DNA from 3 places in the Bradyrhizobium sp. 521_C7_N1_3 genome. Region 2 is predicted to be linked to each of the others. Evidence: predicted binding sites of a transcription regulator. Region 2 holds the regulator's gene; each other region holds the start of a gene.
What was found. Region 2 encodes LexA, which represses DNA repair genes until DNA is damaged. Its sites were predicted from a motif close to TGTTCNNNNTGTGTTCNG; they were not measured.

Region 1 (2,262 bases), 4.6 Mb from region 2:
TCCTTGAGGCCGAGGCGAATGAGCTGCGCCGTCTCGGCATGCTCACCCGCGCTGCGCGATGCGGATGCGATCGCCGCGGCGGCCTGCGGCTGGCCGTAACCGAGATTGACGAGCGCCGAGATCGCATCTGACACCGGGCGCGGCGCGCGCTGGTCGTCGACGGCGCCGGCGAGATGCACGACGGCGGGATCGACATTGGCGAAGGCCGGCGCCTTGTCCTTCAACTCGGTGACGATGCGCTCGGCGACCTTGGGGCCGACACCGGGCGTACGCGCCACCGCGGCCTTGTCGCGCAGCGCAATGGCGTTGGCGAGATCGGCCGGCGCCAGCGTGCCGAGCACGGCGAGCGCGACCTTGGCGCCGACGCCCTGCACGGTCTGGAGCAGGCGAAACCATTCGCGCTCCTGGTCGGTGCGGAAGCCGAACAGCTTGATCTGGTCCTCGCGGACATAGGTCTCGATCGACAGCACCGCGGCCTCGCCGGGCGCCGGCAGATGCTGAAGCGTGCGCGCCGAGCAATGCACCTGATAGCCGACGCCGCCGACATCGAGGAGGACATAATCCTCGCCGTAGGAATCGATCAGGCCCTTGAGCTTGCCGATCATATCCCCACCACCTTCAACCGCAGCGCCGTGCTCTGGCGGTGATGGGCGTGGGTGATGGCGATGGCGAGCGCGTCGGCGGCGTCCGCGGACGGCGGCTCGGCTTTCGGCAGCAAAATCTTCAGCATCATCGCGATCTGGTGCTTGTCGGCGTGGCCGGCGCCGACCACCGTCTTCTTGACCTGGTTCGGCGCGTATTCGGCGACAGTAATGCCGAACATCGCGGGCGCCAGCATGGCGACGCCGCGGGCCTGGCCAAGCTTCAGCGTCGCGACCCCGTCCTTGTTCACAAAGGTCTGCTCGACCGCGGCTTCCATCGGCTTGTGACCGGACAGGACGGCGGCAAGCCCCTCATGGATCGCGAGCAGCCGGCTCGCCAGCGGCAAATCGTCCGGCGGTTCCACCGAGCCGCAGGCGACGTAGATCAAACGATTGCCCTCGGCCTCGATCACGCCCCAGCCGGTGCGGCGCAGGCCGGGGTCGATGCCGATGATGCGAACGGGGCCACGAATCGGGAGCGCAGTCATGGGCCAGTGATAGCGGCTGGCTGCGGTGGGGGAAACAGAAACAGAACGGAAGTAACAGGGGAAGTGGGGTGTCGCGATTGGGTGCCCGCGATGACGACCAAAAGACACGCCGTCATACCCCGCGAAGGCGGGGTATCCAGTACGGCGCGGCTTCTCCGTTTCCCTCGGATGTCTCTGGAATACTGGGTCACCCGGTCAAGCCGGGCGACGACAGCGGAATCTGGGACTGGTGGCGACCTCAGCCGCCCATCTTCGCCATCAGCGCGTCCGACACCTCGAAATTGGCGTAGACGTGCTGGACGTCGTCGTGCTCGTTGAGCAGGTCCATCAGCTTCAGGAGCTTCTCGCCGGTCTCGTCGTCGACCGCGACCGTATTCTGCGGCTTCCAGATCAGCGCGGCCTTGCGCGGCTCGCCGAACTTGGCTTCCAGCGCCTTGGCGACGTCGCGATAGCCTTCGGTCGAGGCGTAGATCTCGTGTCCGCCTTCGCCCGAGACCACGTCGTCGGCGCCGGCCTCGATCGCGGCATCCAGCACCGCGTCGTCGGAGGCGACGCTGCGGTCATATTCGATGATGCCGGTGCGGTCGAACATGAAGGAGACCGAGCCGGTTTCGCCGAGATTGCCGCCCGACTTGGTGAAGAAGGAGCGGATGTCGGAGGCGGCGCGGTTGCGGTTGTCGGTCAGCGCCTCGACGATGACGGCGACGCCGCCGGGGCCGTAACCCTCGTAGCGGATCTCGTCATAGTTCTCGCCCTCGTTGCCGAGCGCCTTCTTGACGGCGCGCTCGATATTGTCCTTCGGCATGTTCTCCTGGCGCGCCGCGATGATGGCGGCACGCAGGCGCGGGTTCATGTTGGGATCGGGGGTGCCCAGCTTGGCCGCGACGGTGATTTCCCGCGCCAGCTTGCCGAACAGCTTCGACTTCTGGGCATCCTGCCGCCCCTTGCGGTGCATGATGTTCTTGAATTGGGAATGTCCGGCCATGCGTGTCTCGTCAGGAATCGTGCGCCAAAGGTGAGCGTGGGAAGCGCGGCCTTATAGGCCGCCAACCCACCGGAATGAAAGAGGCTCTACGACTTTAAGGTAATACCGTAGTGCCCCGTGCCTAGGAGTCAGGCACCGTTAACCATGA
Region 2 (2,262 bases):
CGGCTCGGCGCGATGCGCGTGATCGGCCTGCCCGGCAATCCCGTGTCATCCTACGTTTGCGGCTTCCTGTTCATGGTGCCGTTGATTCGCGCGCTTTCGGGCCGTTCGATGATTCATCACCGCCGCGAACGCGCGGTGCTCGGCCGCGACGTCGGCGCCAACGACCAGCGCGAGGATTACCTGCGCGCGCGCCTCGAGCTGCGCGACGACGGCACACTCCTCGCCCTTCCGGTCAATCACCAGGATTCCTCGCTGCTTGCGAATCTCGCTGCGGCACAGGCACTTCTCGTGCGCGCGCCATTCGCGCCGAAGGCCGAAGCCGGCACGCCTTGCGAGGTCTTGCGGCTGCCCGTCTGAGCGCTTCGTTCGCGTGCGTTCCGCGAACTTTGTCGCGTTCACGGTAAATTAAGCAGTTGCGGAACATGTATCGAACATATAGTGTCCGTTCATGATTTGTTTCGAGCATGTAGCGGCTTACTGCTGAATTCAGCGTCTCGGAATCGAACGACATCAACCGGGGGATTTTGGTCGAGATGTTAACGCGCAAACAATACGAGCTCCTGCGGTTCATCAGCGAACGGTTGAAGGAAAGCGGCGTGCCGCCCTCCTTCGACGAGATGAAGGACGCGCTCGACCTGCGCTCGAAATCGGGCATCCATCGCCTGATCACCGCGCTCGAGGAGCGCGGCTTCATCCGGCGCCTGCCCAACCGCGCCCGCGCCATCGAGGTGATCAAGCTGCCCGAGCTTCAGGCCGCCGCCGGCGGCCGCCGCGGCTTCACGCCGAGCGTCATCGAAGGCAATCTCGGCAAGGTCCGCACGACTTCGAGCCCGCCGGCGGATGAGGGCGAGCGCCCCGTCGCAGTCCCCGTGATGGGCCGCATCGCGGCCGGCACGCCGATCGAGGCCTTGCAGACCCGCAGCCACACCATCAGCGTACCGCCTGACATGCTCGGCTCGGGCGAACACTACGCGCTCGAAGTGCGCGGCGATTCCATGGTCGAGGCCGGAATTCTCGACGGCGACATGGCGCTGATCCAGCGCAACGAGAGCGCCGACACCGGCGATATCGTGGTGGCGCTGATCGACGACGAGGAAGCAACCCTGAAGCGTTTCCGCCGCCGCGGCGCCTCGATCGCGCTCGAGCCCGCCAATGCGGCCTATGAGGTCCGCATCCTGCCGCCCAACCGGGTGAAGATCCAGGGCAAGCTGATCGGGCTGTACCGGAAGTACTGATACCGGACGCGCCGGTATCGGTTATTTGGCGCCTCGCGCGCTTTCGATCGGCACCGCCGATCCGAGATTGGAGCGGACGATTGTCCGCTTCCGCTGGATAGTCTTTCTGGTTTTGCGCAGATTATCCGGCCCCTTCCCCGGCGGTACATCCTCGGCACGCCGCACGAAGCAGCCCTGCTTCGCGGCCTTCAGGTTCGAGGAGAAGTCGTGCGCCAGATCGTTCTGAGCACAGTTGCAGTGGCACTGATCGCAGCATCAGCGTCGCAAGCCTTGGCCGCGGAAGCCTTGGCCGCGCAATCCCGGCCCCATGTCCGCAAGGACACGGTGAGCGAGCAAGCCCGCGAGGCCCGCGACGCAGTCAACCAACCGTCGCAGCCAGCCTGGCAATATTCGGGGGTGGTCCGTGCCCGCGGGACGCTGACGCTCACAGAATCCACGGGGGCGGGCTTTGTTCCCACTGCATTTGAAAAAGATTTTGTGATGGCAGTCTGCGGACTCAAGTCGCAGATTTGCCCTCAACATCGCATATAATTGCAAGCTTCCACTCTGATAGAGGCCAGCGCCTCAGAAGAGGCGCGGGTTGCTATCCTGATTGAGGAGCACCCGATGTGTGACTACAGCCTGCATGCCGTCGCGTCGCGTCCCGCCGAAGTTGGCGAGACGATCGTCACGACAACCTTCCGCGGCACCTCGACGCGCGGCTTTGCCTCCGCGGCCGATCCGACCGTCGCGGTCTGCCTGCTGCCAGGAACGGAGCTCGCCTTCGCCGACAACGTCCGTTACGACAATCGCTGGATCTGGACGCGCACCGTCAATTCGCGCGTCGGCAAGTTCGGCAAGATCGATCCGCACATTCCGGATCGCCATCATGATGCGATCGAATTCCCCGACGGCAAATCCGTGCTGGTGACGCAGCTGGTCGAAGGCCAGCGCGCGACCGTGCTGCAACTACCAGTGACCCAGCCGCTCGGCGAGCGCGAGCACAAGTCGCAGATCATCACCGACAGCCGGCCGACCATCACCCGCC
Region 3 (2,262 bases), 4.6 Mb from region 2:
TGTGAATCAGCTGATTGGTGTCGCCACCCTGCCAACCTTTACCGGCCGTGTATTCGTAGAGGTAATGACAATCGTCACCCTCGTCGAGGTACCAGTGATCTCGCCGGTTGGTTTCATCAATTTGCTGAAGCAGGCCGACCATCACCCAACGCGCCCCAGATGTCGGCGAAGTCACGGACGCGGATCGCGCCCCGCTTCTCGAAGGTCGCCGGCCAAGTGATATCGTCCCGCTTGAAACAAGAATCGAGGATGAAAAGCTTGCGCCCCTGCTGAAGAGCGGCACGCGCCTGTGTGAGCGTCCCGCTCGCGTCGCTGGCCTCCACGATGATCGTGCCCTCCGTGAGAGCACTCATCGTGACGTTTCGCTCAGGGAAAAATAGCTTGTTCTGCGGGACGTGCTGGCTTGCGTACCGCAACACCGGCACCTGCGAGATCAGCAAATGCTCTTCCGCGATCCTTCGCTGAAGCGCCTGGTTCTCTTTTGGGTAGTAGGCCCCGATCGGTGTGCCGATCACCGCGATGGTATGGCCCTTCGCTTCGATCGCTGCCGTATGAGCTGCGGTGTCGATGCCCGTCGCGAGTCCCGACACGACGGTGAAGCCGCGCTCGACCAACGCACGTGACAACTTTCCCGCACGCAACTTCCCGGTTTCGCTTGGATTGCGGCTGCCCACGACGGCAACGCATCGGGTCTCGACGAGCTCCCAAGCGCCTTGGAAGTAAAGCATCTCTACCGGATGCCTCGCATCCCGCAGCTTCGGTGGATAGTTGCCCGTGAGATTCAGTCGCGTGCCAAATCTAGACACGCCCGCCCTCTTAAGCGCCGCTAAGACCTCGGATGCGCGAGCGTCTGCTACAGCCCCTGAAACGAAGTCGGAGGGCACAGCAGTCGGATCTGAAGCGAACTTGTCCGCGATCGTTTTGAAGGTGGCCCCCTTCTCGAGCCACAGCGCTTCGTACGCACCCAACTCCCTGCACGGCGAGATTGACCGTACGGCCGGCCCGTCATTCATTCTTGCGAGAAGGTTCATCGTCCAACCCTAGCTACCCCCTGCCGCGGCGTCGAATCCGCAGAATCGAAGTCCACCATTTTGAGAAGCCAACGCTTTTCGGGGACAAAAGCGTCAGCAGAGCGTAGCATGCAATTAGAACAAAGCAAGAACATACGAATAACTCATTATTGATCATCGGGTTAAATGGTTAACGCTCCCTTGATTTAGCTCGACGCGCAAGCGAGGGCCCGAGCGCTGTATCGTGCCGTTGACGCGGATGGGACATGAAGAATCGTCGGCCTTCCAGGCGCACCCGTCAGCCAGTCGCCACTAAAAAGAGAGGCCTTCCACCGAAAAGGAAAAGGTGTTGACGAGTTGGCGCAATTCGCTCGCAACGCCCCGGCTCCACAACTGAAGCCAGCTATAGTGTCGGCTAGGCAGTGGTCCGCGCGGCTCTGCCTATGGTCGCCGCCGACCCGTTAGGGTGCGGCGGCTTCCAAGGTGAACGATCCGTAGAGGGTCGGTTTGGGGCGGTGCTCTTCGCGGGGGACCGCCCCCTTCCTCTTGCGGACGTTGACAATCACCATACGGGAAAAACATCATCTTCCCATGCGGAAAATCCGCAGGCCACACGTTGTTCACAGTCTGCGAATGCGCAGCCGCAACACCAACCAAGGGCCGCAGACTGTCAAAAAAGCGGTTAGATTCTGCCACTATCGAAGAAGTGTTGATCCACGAGCTCGAGCCCTAATCTCCAATCAGCTGTGCGCTACGCCTTGTTGACGACGCGTGCCACGATTGTTTGTCCTTTCCATCCGGACGTGATCATTCGCGTCGGCGACGATGGCGCCGAGACCCAGAAACCGTCACCAGGGGGCAGCCGCAGGCTGCGGCCAAACCGAGCGCCGCTCAGTTTCCCGCCCCTACATGCGCTCAAATTCTACGTCCTGGCAAACGCAGGCCGTTCCACCGCTGGTACAGGTCAGGAGGCGGTAGACGACTTCCTCCAGATCATGACCGATCCCGTCGGCGCACGCCAGACGATGGAACAGCACGTGCTCCCGTTGCTCGCGGCTTTCCAACTGACTGATATGATAGTGCCCATCCGTAGCCACTACGCGATTGTTTTGGCTTGGTGCCAGGACTTCGCAGAGGCACGAAGGGAAGTGCGCGCGTTAGCGGAATATGGTGGCACACCCGATCAGCGGGCGATGGTTGAGGAGCGCGCTGAAGTCGTGGAAGCCATCGCGGCGGGCCGCGTTCATCTCAA

Region 1: the regulator LexA is predicted to act here: its motif matches at 1,160-1,177, upstream of ruvC (crossover junction endodeoxyribonuclease RuvC).
Region 3: the regulator LexA is predicted to act here: its motif matches at 1,147-1,164, upstream of AB7008_RS06400 (DNA-processing protein DprA).

Annotation. Positions count from the first base shown of each region.
Region 1 covers NZ_CP197232.1:1,375,376-1,377,637, reverse strand. Annotated here, with positions in the region: gene ruvA (Holliday junction branch migration protein RuvA) at 1-605, opposite strand, end outside; gene ruvC (crossover junction endodeoxyribonuclease RuvC) at 602-1,129, opposite strand; gene AB7008_RS06355 (YebC/PmpR family DNA-binding transcriptional regulator) at 1,368-2,114, opposite strand.
Region 2 covers NZ_CP197232.1:5,979,255-5,981,516, forward strand. Annotated here, with positions in the region: gene AB7008_RS27835 (molybdopterin molybdotransferase MoeA) at 1-357, shown strand, start outside; gene lexA (transcriptional repressor LexA) at 534-1,235, shown strand; gene AB7008_RS27845 (hypothetical protein) at 1,443-1,766, shown strand; gene AB7008_RS27850 (hypothetical protein) at 1,842-2,262, shown strand, end outside.
Region 3 covers NZ_CP197232.1:1,383,154-1,385,415, reverse strand. Annotated here, with positions in the region: gene AB7008_RS06405 (hypothetical protein) at 1-142, opposite strand, end outside; gene AB7008_RS06400 (DNA-processing protein DprA) at 117-1,031, opposite strand; gene AB7008_RS06395 (SEC-C metal-binding domain-containing protein) at 2,006-2,262, shown strand, end outside.